One region of the Streptomyces sp. NPDC001351 genome, then DNA from elsewhere that is predicted to be linked to it. Evidence: riboswitches for the same ligand, from Rfam matches in the RefSeq annotation. Region 1 holds a riboswitch; each other region holds the start of a gene.
The links. Region 1 has a riboswitch for cobalamin ahead of ACFY1U_RS38965 (CbtB-domain containing protein). Riboswitches for the same ligand answer to the same signal wherever they lie in the genome.
Positions count from the first base shown of each region.

Region 1 (4,624 bases):
CGCGAGCCGGCCCGCCCCCTGCACCAACTGATCGATGCGCACACCCGCTTCGAGGACGTCACCTGACGAGAGGGCAGCAGGGCTCAGTCATCCACCGCCCTCGAACGGCCGCTGCCGATGGTGTACGCCCACGGGCAACCTCGGACGCGGCGCCAGCGGAGAACTTCAGCCTGGCAGGCGGCAAGTTCTCGATCTTGAGTTGGAGCCGCCATCGCCGCGAAGTCGCAGTCGACGGCGTTTCCAGTGCTCGCGGCGAAGTGCCAACTGCCGCATCACGGCTCGGCCGTCATCCTGATCCCACAGAATCACGGTGCCAACTATCCTCGGTATGTGACAACTAACGTCTGTGGTCACATGCAGGCTAACGCCGCACCCTCGGCATCCCCAGGCCGATCCACGAGATGATCTCCCGCTGGATCTCGTTGTTGCCGCCGCCGAAGGTGAAGATGACCGCCGAGCGGTAGCCGCGCTCCAGTTCGCCGTGGAGCACCGCACCGGCGGAGCCCTCCTTCAGCGCGCCCGCCGCACCGACGATCTCCATCAGCCAGGCGTAGGCGTCCCGGCGCGCCTCGGACCCGTAGACCTTGACCGCGGAGGCGTCCTGAGGGGTGAGGGTGCCGTTCTGGACGGCGTGCACCATCCGCCAGTTGAGCAGCTTCATCGCGTCGAGCCTGGTGTGGGTCTGGGCGAGGCGGCGGCGCACCCAGGGCAGGTCGATCACGCGGCGGCCGTCGGCGAGTTTGGTCTCCGTCGCCCAGCGCTGCACGTCCTGCAGGGCGCGGATCGCCATGGTGCCGTGCGCGGCGAGGGTGACGCGCTCATGGTTGAGCTGGTTGGTGATCAGCCGCCAGCCCTGGTTCTCGGCGCCGACACGGCGGGAGACGGGGACGCGGATGTTCTCGTAGTAGCTGGCCGTGGTGTCGTGCGAGGCGAGGGTGTTGATGAGGGTGCAGGAGTAGCCGGGGTCGGTGGTGGGGACGAGGAGCATAGTGATGCCCTTGTGGGACGGGGCCTCGGGGTCGGTGCGGGTCGCCAGCCACACCCAGTCCGCGGTGTCGCCGTTGGTGGTCCAGATCTTCTGCCCGTTGACGACGTATTCGTCGCCGTCGCGTACGGCGCGCGTCTTCAGCGATGCGAGATCCGTCCCCGCGTCGGGCTCGCTGTAACCGATCGCGAAGTCGATCTCGCCGGCGAGGATCTTGGGCAGGAAGTATGCCTTCTGCTCGTCCGTGCCGAACTGCATGATCGTCGGGCCGACCGTGTTCAGCGCCATCAGCGGCAGCGGTACGCCTGCCTGGGCGGCCTCGTCGAAGAAGATGAACTGCTCCATGGCGGTCAGCCCGCGCCCGCCGTACTCCTTGGGCCAGCCCACGCCGAGCCAGCCGTCCCTGCCCAGGCGCCGGACGGTCTCGCGGTAGAAGCGTTTCTGGGCGGCCGGGTCGCCGTGCCGGGCGTAGGCGTTGTCCGGCACCAACTCGGCGAAGTATGAGCGCAGTTCGGTGCGCAGCCGCTGCTGCTCGGGTGTGTATTCGAGGTGCACGGCGCCTCCAGGCTTCCCAGGCCGGTCCTGACGGCGCACACCGTAGAACGTGTTCCAGAAATTGGGAATGGCGAGGGGCAGGGAAAGGGCCCCGGTCGACGACCGGGGCCCTTCGCCTTGTGCCGAGAAAGCTGGTGGAACCGGTCAGTGGGCGACGGGAGTTGGCCGGGCGGCACCGTTCGTGGGCACCGGTTTCGGGGCGAGCACCCGCTCCGCCAGCACCCCGAAGACCAGCCCGAAGGAGGTCCACAGGGTCAACTGGACGGCCAGGGCCGCCAGTCGGAACTGCCACAGCAGGGTGGCGGAGAAGTCCTTGGGGACCTCGTTGAAGGACGGCAGGAACGCGTACGCGAGCCCGATGGCGAGAACGAGGAACGCGCCCGCGGCGAGCGTGGCGTTCCAGTTGCCCAGGCGGGGCGCGAGGCGCTTGCCCAGGATGACGGTGGCGACGGCCAGCAGCACGCTCAGTACCACCATCAGGAAGTACAGGGTGGTGCGTTTGCCGATGGTGTCGGGGTCGCCGACGGACGGCGGGTTGGCCGGGTACTTCAGGAACGGCACGACGTACACGGTGACCAGACCGGCGGCCGCCAGGAGCAGCGCGCTCGCGCGCGGCCCGAAGCGGCCGATGCGGCCGAGCGCGAAGCAGTACGCGAGGGCGGCGATGCCGCCGAACGCGACGCCGTAGACGAGGACACCGGTGGACAGGCCCGCGGTGGACTGCATCGTGCGGCTGACGACTTCCATGCCGTGCTCGTGCGAGTGCGCCTCCTCGTAGGCGATGGCCGCATCCACGCGCGGTTCACCGAGGAAGTAGGCGACGATCAGGGCGAGCAGGCCCGCGGCGAGTCCCGCGAGCATGCCGCGCACCAGGAGGTTGCGGACGGTTGCCGAGTTCATGGGCGGCTGTGCCTTCTCGCCGCCCTCAGTGGCAGGGGAAGCCGAGCAGGTGGCGGGCGTCGTGCACCCACTCGTGCACGTCGGATCCGTTCATCACGGAGGTGGCGCCCTGCTCGGCGCCGACGAAGTAGAGCAGAACCAGCATCAGGATGCCGAAGAAGACCGCCCAGGGGACGATCGCGCCGATCGGCAGCTTCGCCGGTACGGCGGTGGGGGTGGTGGTCGGCTGAGCGACAGACTGCGCCATGGCAGGCCCTCCTGGGGAACTCGCGTCCCGTCTCGGTGGTGCACGCGACGACGGGGCGGGTCTGACTCGCCCGGCACACACCCAGGGTGCGTGCCCGGCATACAGTGGCGCGACCGTGCCGGAATTCCACCGGCTTCCGCTGTGCCGTCGTCAATATCCACGAGACCGTACCGCGAAGCAGAGGTGGGGCCAAGGGCGCACAGGACGGCCGTGAGCGCCCCTGGTGAGCCGTTTTCGCCGCCCGATCATGGTCGGTTCAAGGATTTCGAAGCGATGTCGAGCGCGGGAGCGGACACATGACGAGCCGAGTGATCTTGATCTCACCTGCGATCACCGCGGCCCTCAGGGAGGCCCGCTTCGACGACGGCTGCCCGCTGGACGCCTCCGGGCTGCGGCAGGCACGGGCGGCCGCCGGCACGCTCCCGGCGGGGGAACGGGTGTGGGTCTCCCCCACCGTGCGCTGCCGCCAGACGGCGGGCGCTCTCGGCCTCGACGCCGTGGACGCACCGGAGTTGGCGGGCTTGGACGCGGGCCGCTGGCGTGGGGCGACACTCGCGGAGGTCAGCGAGCGTGAGCCGGAGGCGCTGGCCCGCTGGCTGTCGGATCCGGGGGCCGCGCCGCACGGCGGGGAGTCGGTGGCGGCGCTCTGCGACCGGGTGGCGGGCTGGCTGGAGAGGGTCGCGCAGACGCCGGGCCGGACCCTCGCCGTGGTCGAGCCCGAGGCCGTACGGGCCGCGGTGGTCCGGGCGCTCGGGGCGCCGGAGTCGGCGTTCTGGCGCGCGGACGTCCCGCCGCTGACGGCGATCGAGCTCAGCGGCAGGTCCGGGCGCTGGAACGTGCGGCTCGGGCAGCCGGTCGGCGCGCCGTGAGCCTCAGTTCAGGGTGGCGAGGAATTCCGTGCAGGCCTCGGCGCACTGCCGGCAGGCCTTCGCGCCGTCCTCGGCGCCCGGCTGCCGGTCGAAGGCATGCGCGCACTCCAGGCACACGGTGCGGCACCACTCCACCTGGATGCGGATGGCGGCCTCGTCCAGGCGGTTCTGCTCGGACAGCACACGACAGGTCGCGTCGCACACCTCCGCGCACATGATGCCCTTGCGTCGTACGAGTTCCTGCTCCTCCGTGCCGTCCGGGTCCACGAGGCTTGCGCGCAGAGCACACGAGCGTGCGCACTCGGTGCAGGCCTGCGCGCAGGCGAAGCGGTCCTCCAGGAACCGGAAGAGCTCCTGCTGGGTCGTCGAAGTCACACCTGGCGGGTTGCCGTCGTCAATCGCCTCAAACACCGGGGCCGCGATCCGGTCGGCCCGGTCCTGGCCGGGTCGGTTCGCACCGGGTCCCATGGGTACCCGCGAGCCCATGAGCACCTCATGGATGGACATCGCCGCAGGCCGCGGCGCACTCGGAATCGGCATGGTCGTCGTGGGGGTGGCGGTCGTGGCCCTGCTGATCGGTGCCTTCTGGCTGGGCGCCCGCATCCGCCGCCGCGAACCCGCTCCGCCCCGCCCGGAGGATCAGCCGCAACTGCCGGACGACGGGCCTGTCCGCGAGGTTCGGGAGAACCGTGAGCCCGCCGAGATCCCCCGCAGCGAGCAACGGCTGACCCCGCACGAACTGCCCGGTCACGGCAATTCGCCGAGCAGGACCAGCACGTCGCAGGCGCGGCGACGCTGGCGCGAGGGCAACAGCGGGGCCTTCGGCAGCGGCGGGCCGGGCGGCCGCTGACGGCGGCGGCCACCGTCTGCACCGACACCGGAAGCACGTGAGAGCCATGGACTCCGCGGCTGCCGTGGAAGTCCAGGAGCTGCTCGGATACGAGCGCGAACACGGCGACCGGCTCCCGCTCACGGCCTGCTGTCGGCCCGCTCGGAGCAGTTGCGCGGGCGCGGAGCCGATGTAGGGCGGCCCTGGTGCGCTGAGCGCGCCCCCGTACGGCACCCCCG
Region 1 is NZ_JBIAWS010000014.1:70,883-75,506, forward strand. Features, by position in the region: gene ACFY1U_RS38950 (IS701 family transposase) at 1-66, shown strand, start outside; gene ACFY1U_RS38955 (acyl-CoA dehydrogenase family protein) at 362-1,540, opposite strand; gene ACFY1U_RS38960 (CbtA family protein) at 1,685-2,440, opposite strand; gene ACFY1U_RS38965 (CbtB-domain containing protein) at 2,466-2,687, opposite strand; cobalamin riboswitch at 2,724-2,877, opposite strand; gene ACFY1U_RS38970 (histidine phosphatase family protein) at 2,984-3,556, shown strand; gene ACFY1U_RS38975 (ferredoxin) at 3,560-3,931, opposite strand; gene ACFY1U_RS38980 (DUF6479 family protein) at 4,041-4,406, shown strand.

Region 2 (4,624 bases), on a different contig from region 1:
CGCGCTGGAGCTGATCGGCCGCGCCTACGCCGACCTCGGCATCCGCGCGTCCCGCTACCGGCTGTCCCTGCCGGGCGAGGGCGGCAAGTACGTCGCCGACCCAAAGCTGTGGGAGCGGGCCACCGGGCTGCTGGAGGAGGTGCTGGCGGGCGCTGGTGTCGCGTACGAGGCGGCGGAGGGCGAGGCCGCCTTCTACGGGCCCAAGATCGACGTCCAGGTCGTCGACTCGGCCGGCCGCGAGGCCACCCTCTCCACCGTCCAGATCGACTTCCATCAGCCGGAACGCTTCGATCTGCACTACATCGGCGCCGACGGCGCGAAACACCGGCCGGTCATGGTCCACCGCAGCATCATCGGCAGCGTGGAGCGGGCGGTGGCGCAGATGATCGAGGAGCACGGCGGAGCCTTCCCGGCCTGGGTCGCACCCGTCCAGCTCGTCGTGCTGCCGGTGTCCCGGGCCCAGGAGGAACAGGCGCACGACCTCGTACAACGGGCCCTGGCACGCGGGCTGCGCGCCGAGTTCGCCGGACCCGGGCAGGGCAGCCTCGGCGCCCGCATCCGGGCGGCGCGCCTGGTGCCGTACCAGGCGGTGATCGGCGAACGGGAGGCCGAAGGCGACCTGGCGGCCCTACGGCTGCGGGACGGACGGCGTCCCGGGGCAGTCCCGGTGGAACGACTGCTGGAACGGATCGCGGCGTGCGTCGGCACCCGCGGCGCCGAACTGTGGGCGGCTGCGTAAGGTCACTGTCGTAGCCCAGGACGCGTAGCCCGTGTCGTGAGGATCTGTGTCGTCGTAGTGAGAGGAGCCAGGCCGTGACCGGTCAGCCCATCCCGGTGATCATCGACTGCGACACGGGTGTCGACGACGCCCTGGCCCTGCTGTTCGCCGTACGCCACCCGGGGATCGACCTGCGCGCGGTCACCTGCGTCGCCGGGAACACGGACGTGGACGGCGTCGTCCGCAACACCCTCACCGTGCTGGAGCAGGCCGGCGCCCCGGACATCCCCGTCGGCCGGGGCGCCGAGCGCCCGCTGATCGAGCCCGCCCGCTCGGCACGGCATGTGCACGGCTCCGACGGCATGGGTGACCTCGGCCTGCCCGCGCCCGCCCGCACCCCCGCCGACGTGGACGCGATCACCCTGCTGCGCCGGGAGATCCTCGCCTCGCCGCGCCCGGTCACCCTCGTCCCCACCGCGCCCCTGACCAACATCGCCCTGCTGCTGCGCACCCACCCCGAAGTCACCCGCAACATCGAGCGGATCGTGTTCATGGGCGGCGCGGTGGCCACCGGGAACGCCACGGCGGTCGCCGAGTTCAACGTCTGGCACGACCCGGAGGCGGCGGCCGTCCTGCTCACCGCCGGAGTACCGATCACGATGTACGGCCTGGACGTCTTCACGCAGGTCGTCGTCCCCGGCGCCGATGTGCACCGGCTGCGCGCGAGCACCGAGCCCGGCACCCGGCTGGCCGGCGAACTCCTCGCGCACCGGCCGGCCCACCAGGGCGAGGCCCCCGAGGCGGAGGAGGCGGGCGGTCTCGGCGACGCGGGCGCGGTCTGCACGGTTGTCGACCCCGCGGGCATCACCAGCCGTCTCCTCCCGGTCGAGGTCGCCCTCGCCCCCGGCCCGACCCGCGGCCAGACGATCGTCGACCGCCGCCCCCGCCCCGGAGAGTCGGAGATCCACGAGGGTGTCCGCGAACAGCCCTTGGTGGACGTGGCGTTGGAGGTCGACGTCGAGCGGTTCGTGAAGCTGTACCTGGAGACGGTGGAGCGTTAGCGCTCCGCCGGGGGCGCGGCCGGCTCCGCCCACCGCTGCTCCACCCGGGCCGCCTTCCAGTACCCCACCGCCGCCACCCACACCACCACGAACAGGCCGACGATGATGTAGCCGACGTTGGCCAGGTCGAGGCCGAAGAGTTCCATCGTGGCGATGAAGAAGGCGACGGCGATGGACAGCCCGGTGATGGTGAGGTTGTAGAACACCTTGCGCACGGGGTTGGAGAAGGCCCACTGGTAGGCGAAGTTCATGAACGTGCCGTCGAGCGTGTCGAACAGGCTCATGCCGGCCGCGAAGAGCAGCGGAAGGCACAGGATCGCGTACCAGGGCAGCCCGGCCGCCGCGCCGGAGCCCGCCATCACCATCAGCGTGACCTCGGTCGCCGTGTCGAAGCCCAGGCCGAAGAGGAAACCGAGCGGGAACATCTGGCCGGGGCGGGAGATGGACCTGGTCAGACGGCCGAGGATCCGGTTCATGAACCCCCGTGAGTTCAGGTGCTGTTCCAGCTCCTTCTCGTCGTACGTCCCCGCCCGCATCGCCCGGAAGACGCGCAGGATGCCGACGAGGGCGACCAGGTTCAGCGCGGCGACGAGATAGAGGAACGTCGCCGAGATCGTCGTCCCCATGAAGCCGAGCACCTGGTGGGTGCGGGAGTGCTCGTTCATGACCTTGTCGGCGAGCTGGGTGCCGCCCGCGATCATCGCCGCCAGCACCACGACCACACTGGAGTGCCCGAGCGCGAACCAGAACCCCACCGACACCGGCCGTTTGCCGTCGGCCATCAGCTTGCGGGTGGTGTTGTCGATGGCGGCGATGTGGTCGGCGTCGAAGGCGTGCCGCATGCCGAGGGTGTAGGCGGTGATGCCGAGGCCGAGCCCGAAGGCCTTGTTGCCGACCTCGTAGTGCCCGGGGACGACCAGGAGGAAGAGGATGCCGAAGGCGACGACGTGCAGGGCGGTGATCACCGCCATCAGCCCGGCCGTCTTGACGGTGTCCTCGCGCCGCCAGCGGAAGGAGGCGGGCGCCTCGGATTCGGGCAGGGACGTCCCGGGCAGGGTCATACGGTCACGCTCCAGCACCTCGTGGATCACTTCGTGAGATGCCGTGGCCGGTCTCCTGGCTTACGGGTCGTGCGTCCGCCGCCCGCCTTCCCAGCCGCCTTGGCGGCCAGTGGCTGTCCCTCGCGGGACGTGGGCGACGAACTCCCCGATCACAGTGGCGAGGGCCGCGTCGGCTTGGCACCGACTTCCCGAACACCACGGCCCGCCCACCGTAGGGCCGCCGGTGGTCCCCTGCATAGCTGCATACCTGCGCAGGTATTGAAGATCACATACGGGTGCCTGCGAGGATGGCCGTATGCATCTCGTCCCGGCCGACCGCGCAGACCGCCGCACGATCGACGGCCACCGGGTGTGCGAGGCCATCGAGGCCATCGGCGACGCCGAGCACGTCCGCACCTGGGCCGACCGCTTCTCCCTGCTCGCCGACCCCAAGCGGCTCGCCCTGCTGATCGCCCTGCACCGCACGGGCCCGCTGGCCGTGTCCGATCTGGCGATCGCGACCGGCATGAACGACCCCGCCGTCTCACAGGCCTTGCGCCTGCTCAGGGCGGCCGGTGTGGTGGCGGGCGAGAAGGAGGGGCGCGTGGTGCGCTACCGGGTCGTCGACGACGACGTACGGCTGCTGCTGGGGCACTGCGTGGCGGACGGGAGCTGACCGGGCCTCGGATCCGGCAGGACGAACGCCCCGGAGCGGGGGTCTCCGGGGCGTTCGTATCGGGAGTGGCTATCGGGGTGTCCGCCGGGCTGTCCGGCGGGGGCGGATCAGGAGCGGGCCGTCCGGCGGCGCCTGGTCACGACGACGATCGCACCGCCGGCGGCCAGGAGCGCCGCGGCGCCGCCGGCGATGAGGCCGGAGTCGCTGCCGCCGCCGGTCTGCGCGAGGCCACCGCCGGCGCTCGCGGTGGCCGCGGGGACGGTGGTCGACGCGGAGGCGACCGGGGTGTCGGTCCCGCTCGGCGTCGACGCGGAGGCGCTCGGGGTCGGGGAGGGGCTCTCCCCGGCCGGAGCCGAGGGCTGTCCGGACGCCGGGGCGGAGGCGGGCGGGCTGGACGGCGGCTGCGACTCGGTGCTCGTGCAGTCCTTCGTGCCGCCGTTCCAGGACGCGATCAGCTTGTCCTTGATGACCGGGTGGTCGGGGCCCTTGGGCAGGTCGCCGTGGACGAAGCCGTCCTTCGCGTCCGGCTTGCCGTCGAACTTCACGGCGCCCCGGTAGAGGTCGATCTGCGCGAAGCAGCCGGCGTCCGGCACGGCGATGTCGAGGGAGTCGGTCTGGCCCTGCAGAGCCGTCACCGAGTCGAAGTCGACGAAGACCTGCTCGCCCGAGGTGGCGAAGGACGGGCCGTGGGCGAGGTAGGAGGCCAGGGAGGCCGTGCAGGTCGTGGCGTCGCCCGCGGTACGTACCTTGATGTGGACCTTGCCGTCGTCGGTGGGCTTCAGGGTCTGGTCGTCGACCTTGACCGAGTCGTAGAAGCTGGTGCCGTCCAGCGAGAACTGGCAGCGGTCCGTCTCCGTCTTGGTGCCCGCACCGGTGCCGGGCCGGTAGCCGTCGGCGTGCTTCCAGCCGTCACCGCCGGGCGTGCCGGTGGCCCAGGCTCCCGAGGCCGCGGCGACGGTGGCGGCGCACAGGGCGAGCGAGGCGGCGCCCGCTCCCAGGAGGCGGCGCGCGGTACTGCGTTTTACCGGGGGATAACCCCCGGACCCCCAGCGACTGGCTGTGGACATGCGGATCCCCATCTTGGCGTGTGCAGTTCCCGGCGCGGCGGCGCAGGGCAGCACGCCGCGCC
Region 2 is NZ_JBIAWS010000004.1:416,195-420,818, reverse strand. Features, by position in the region: gene thrS (threonine--tRNA ligase) at 1-739, shown strand, start outside; gene ACFY1U_RS16865 (nucleoside hydrolase) at 814-1,779, shown strand; gene ACFY1U_RS16860 (HoxN/HupN/NixA family nickel/cobalt transporter) at 1,776-2,840, opposite strand; cobalamin riboswitch at 2,868-3,055, opposite strand; gene ACFY1U_RS16855 (ArsR/SmtB family transcription factor) at 3,136-3,495, shown strand; gene ACFY1U_RS16850 (LAETG motif-containing sortase-dependent surface protein) at 3,603-4,562, opposite strand.
Region 2: linked by a shared signal. The riboswitch ahead of ACFY1U_RS16860 (HoxN/HupN/NixA family nickel/cobalt transporter) and the one ahead of ACFY1U_RS38965 (CbtB-domain containing protein) in region 1 are both predicted to bind cobalamin.

Region 3 (4,624 bases), on a different contig from region 1:
GGCTATGTCGGCGACACCGTGATGGATCTCGTACCCCTCGACGTGCTCGCCGAGGGCTTCCCCGACCGGCCGGGTGAGGGTCTTCTCGCGGGCGAACCGCACCCGCACGGGCAGTACCCCGAGCGCTTCCACATGGCCGCGCCGGCTCTCCACCTCGTCCTCGATGTGCTCGCCGAGAACCTGGAAGCCACCGCAGATGCCGAGGACGGGCCGCTGCTCGGCGGCCCTGCGGACCAGGGCGTCCGCAAGTCCCCGCTCGCGCAGCCACTCCAGGGCCTTCACGGTCCCCCGGGTCCCGGGAACGACGACGAGGTCGGCGTCGGCGAGCTCCTCCTGCCGGTCCACGAACCGCACCACGACGCCCGGTTCGGCGGCCAGGGCGTCCACGTCGGTGAAGTTGGACATGAGCGGAATCGCGCACACGGCGACCCGCAGCACGTCCTCGCCGACGGGCGGCGCGACGTTCGACTCCCGCACCGTCCCGCGCAGGGAGACCCGCAGTCCGTCCTCCTCGTCGATGCCGAGACCGTGCTGGAAGGGCAGGACGCCGTAGGTGTGCCGTCCCGTGAGTCCGTGCAGCATGTCGAGCCCGGGCTCCAGGAGGCTCACGTCCCCCCGGAACTTGTTGACGAGGAACCCGGCGACCAGCTCCTGGTCCTCGGGGGAGAGCAGGGCGACGGTCCCGAAGAAGGAGGCGAAGACCCCGCCGCGGTCGATGTCACCGACCACGAGCACGGGAAGCCGTGCGTTGCGGGCGATCCCCATGTTCACGATGTCGGTCCGGCGCAGGTTGATCTCGGCGGGAGAACCCGCCCCCTCACAGATCACGGCGTCATACGTGCCCCGCAACTCGGCGAGACAGTCGAGCACGGTCCCCAGAAGCTGCTGCTGCCGCCCACCGTGATACCCGCGCGCACTCAGCTCGCCGACGGGCTTGCCCATCAGCACGACCTGGCTGCTCTGCTCGCCACCGGGCTTGAGCAGCACGGGGTTCATCAGCGCGGTCGGCTCGATGCGGGAGGCCTGCGCCTGCATGGCCTGAGCCCGCCCGATCTCGGCCCCCTCGCGCGTCACGAACGAGTTGAGGGACATGTTCTGCGCCTTGAACGGCGCGACTTTCACTCCCTGCCGCACCAGCCACCGACAGATCCCGGCGGTGACGACACTCTTCCCGGCATCGGAGGTGGTACCGGCAACGAGAAGCCCCCCGCCGCTCATGACGCACTCCCGAAGGCTGTGGGCAGTCGTTCCGCTAGGGCGGAACGGGTGGGCACAGCCCCAACCGCCGGGCGCCTCGCCGCCCGCCCTCGCAGCACCGCCCCAGCCGCACCGACCCCCAACGCCAACCACCCCACCCGCCGCGACAACCGCACGGCCCGCTCGATGTCCCCGACCTCCACAGCCCGCCCCTGCCCGTTCAGCACAGGCCGATGCTCGACCCGCCCCCCGTACGACAACGTCCCGCCCAGCCGCACCCCCAGCGCCCCCGCGAACGAAGCCTCCACGGGCCCGGCGTTGGGACTCGGATGCTTGGCGGCGTCGGAACGCCAGGCCCGCACCGCACCGCGACGGTCACCTCCCGCGACGGCTGCAAGCACGGCGGTCAGACGTGCCCCCGGCCACCCCGCCACATCGTCCAGCCGCGCCGAAGCCCACCCGTACCGCCGGTACTTGGCCGACTTGTGCCCCACCATGGCGTCGAGCGTGTTGACGGCCCGGAACCCGAGCAGCCCCGGCACCCCGCCCACGGCCCCCCACACCAGCGCCCCCACGACGGCGTCGGACGTGTTCTCGGCGACGGACTCCACCACCGCCCGCGCGATCCCGTCGGCGTCCAGGGCCTGCGGATCCCGCCCGCACAAATGCGGCAGCCTGGCCCGCGCGGCCTCGACGTCCCCGGCCTCCAGCGCACGCCCGATGCCACGGGCCTCGCGCGCGAGCGAAGTCCCCCCGACGACGGCCCAGGTGGCGGCCGCGGTCAGTGCGAGGGAGGCGGCAGGGGACGGACGTACGGCCCTCTGCGCGACGACACCGAGCGCAAGGGCGCTCCCGGCGCACACGGCGGTGTGCAGCGCGCCCCACCCGCGATGGTCCCGCCACAACACCCGCTCCACGGCCCCCGCGGCCCGCCCGAACACGGCGACCGGATGCCCACGGCGCGGATCGCCGAGCAGATGGTCACCGAGGAGGCCGGCGGCGGCGCCGTACGCGAAGACGCGATCGGCACGCATCGGCTCAGCCGGCCGTGGGGTCGGGCAGCGACCTGGTCCTGAACCTCAAACGGCAGGCTGGCATGACGACATGTCCTCACTCAGGGTGTCCACGCCCTGGTTCGACGAGACCGGCGGTGAGAGTTCCTGGCTCCCGGGGCTTACTACCCCGGTGACAGTGGCGGGACCGCGCCGGACTCGCACCGGCTTCCTCTCGCGCCGCCGTAAATGGCTTCGGCAGTCCACCACGCCCCCGAACGGCAGTCAACTTGCCGTTGACCTGCGACGGGGGAGTGTGCTGAGGCCCACACCCGGCGCTCAGAACCCGGCATGAAAAACCCGCGGGGCGAGGAAGCACGAAAGGGTGCTTCCTCGCCCCGCGGGACGGTCGGGAAAGACGGTCCGGCCGCAGCCTCAGGACTTGGCGACCACCAGATGGATTCCGTACGCCACCGCCGCCGCGCACCCCGCGAAGGCCACGTATGCGCCGGCCACCGCCAGGGACGCCGAGTTGCCCTGTGCCACGGCCCGCTCGCGACGCGACAGGCCCATGATGCCGAGGGTGAACAGGGCCACCAGGCCCACCGTGACCGCGAGGCTGACGCCGAAGACGGAGCCCAGGGCTGCCCAGTCGATCTTCATGCTGCTTCTCTTCCTTCGTACCGGGTGGGCGGGCTCAGACGGTCGCGGCCGGCGGGGTCGCCGGGTCGGGGGCGGCGGTCACGGGGGCCGGGGCGGGGATCGTGGCCGTCAGGCCCTCGGTGACCGTGCCCGTGGGGGGCGGGGTCACGGCGGCGATCGCCGTGGTCACCACGCCGGCCGGCTCCTCGGTCTCGTTGACGTTCGACGCGTCGACGACCTCGCGGCGGGAGATCTTCCAGATGGCCGCACTGGCGGCGACCAGGAAGGCGGCGACGACGGCGGTGCCCCAGTCACCGAGATCCGTCACGGACTCCGCGCCCGCACCGGCCAGCGCCGCGGCCGGCAGCGTCAGGCACCAGGCCACGAGCATGCGGGTCGCCGTCGACCAGCGGACCACGCCGCCCTTGCGGCCGAGGCCCGCGCCCATCACCGAACCGGAGACGACATGGGTGGTGGAGAGGGAGAAGCCGAGGTGCGAGGAGGCGAGGATCGCCGTGGCCGCGCTGGTCTGGGCGGCGAAGCCCTGCTGCGGCTGGAGCTCGGTCAGACCCTTGCCCATCGTGCGGATGATGCGCCAGCCGCCGATGTAGGTGCCGAGCGCGATGGCCAGGCCCGCGGAGAGGATGACCCAGGTGGGCGGGTCCGAGTTGGGAGCGACGGCACCGCCGGCGACCAGGGCGAGGGTGATGATGCCCATCGTCTTCTGTGCGTCGTTGGTGCCGTGGGCCAGCGAGACCAGGCCCGCGGAGGCGATCTGGCCGGCGCGGTAGCCCTTCTCGGCGGCCTTGCCGTCGGCCTTCTTGCCGAGGGTGTACGACAGCCGGGTCGCGAGCAGTGCCGCAAGGCCCGCGACGATCGGGGCGGCGAGCGCCGGGATGAGCACCTTGGTGACGAGCACGTCGCCGTGCACCGCGCCCATGCCGGCCGAGGCGATGGTGGCGCCGATCAGGCCGCCCATCAGGGCGTGCGAGGAGCTGGAGGGAAGCCCGACGAGCCAGGTCAGCAGGTTCCAGAGGATCGCGCCGACCAGCGCCGCGAAGATGACCTCGGGACGTATGCCGGTCTCGTCGACGAGCCCCTTGGAGATCGTGTTGGCGACCTCCACGGAGAGGAAGGCACCCGCAAGGTTGAGCACGGCGGACATGGCCACCGCGACCTTGGGCTTGAGCGCGCCGGTCGAGATGGTGGTGGCCATCGCGTTGGCGGTGTCGTGGAAACCGTTCGTGAAATCAAACGCGAGTGCGGTTACTACCACAATCGCGAGGATCAGCGAGAAGTTTTCCATTTACCCAGGCAATCGTTCGAAGTCAACGGTCGGTTGACCGTAGGCAACCTGGGTGAACGGAAGATGAACTGAGGGCGGCTGCACGATGTCCGGATGGGGGTCGCCGCTTCGCTCTGTCCCGGCGACCCCCGGTCTCGCGGTGTCCTTGGTCAGTAGCCCCGGGCGAACTTCCTCAGCTGGGTCTGCGACCCGTTGAAGAGATTCTGGTCACCTGGCAGTCCGCCGCTGTTGTCGTACTGCCAGAAGGTCCAGAACGACCAGCCGGCCGGCAGGGAACCCGCGGCCCCGGCCTCGTGACGGGCTATCCACAGCGCGTGGCTGGAGGCGAACGCGCCGCTTCCGCCGGTGCACGCGTTCCACCAGTGGGTGGTCGTGTAGATCACGGGGTGGCGGCCGGTGAGCCGCTTCACCTCGTCGCTGAACGCCTTGATCCAGCTGACCATGCGCGCCTTGCTCAGGCCGTAGCACCTGTGCTTGGCGCTGTACG
Region 3 is NZ_JBIAWS010000001.1:1,124,107-1,128,730, forward strand. Features, by position in the region: gene ACFY1U_RS05175 (cobyric acid synthase) at 1-1,218, opposite strand, end outside; gene ACFY1U_RS05180 (cobalamin biosynthesis protein) at 1,215-2,231, opposite strand; cobalamin riboswitch at 2,331-2,473, opposite strand; gene ACFY1U_RS05185 (hypothetical protein) at 2,625-2,852, opposite strand; gene ACFY1U_RS05190 (anion permease) at 2,887-4,137, opposite strand; gene ACFY1U_RS05195 (lysozyme) at 4,287-4,624, opposite strand, start outside.
Region 3: linked by a shared signal. The riboswitch ahead of ACFY1U_RS05180 (cobalamin biosynthesis protein) and the one ahead of ACFY1U_RS38965 (CbtB-domain containing protein) in region 1 are both predicted to bind cobalamin.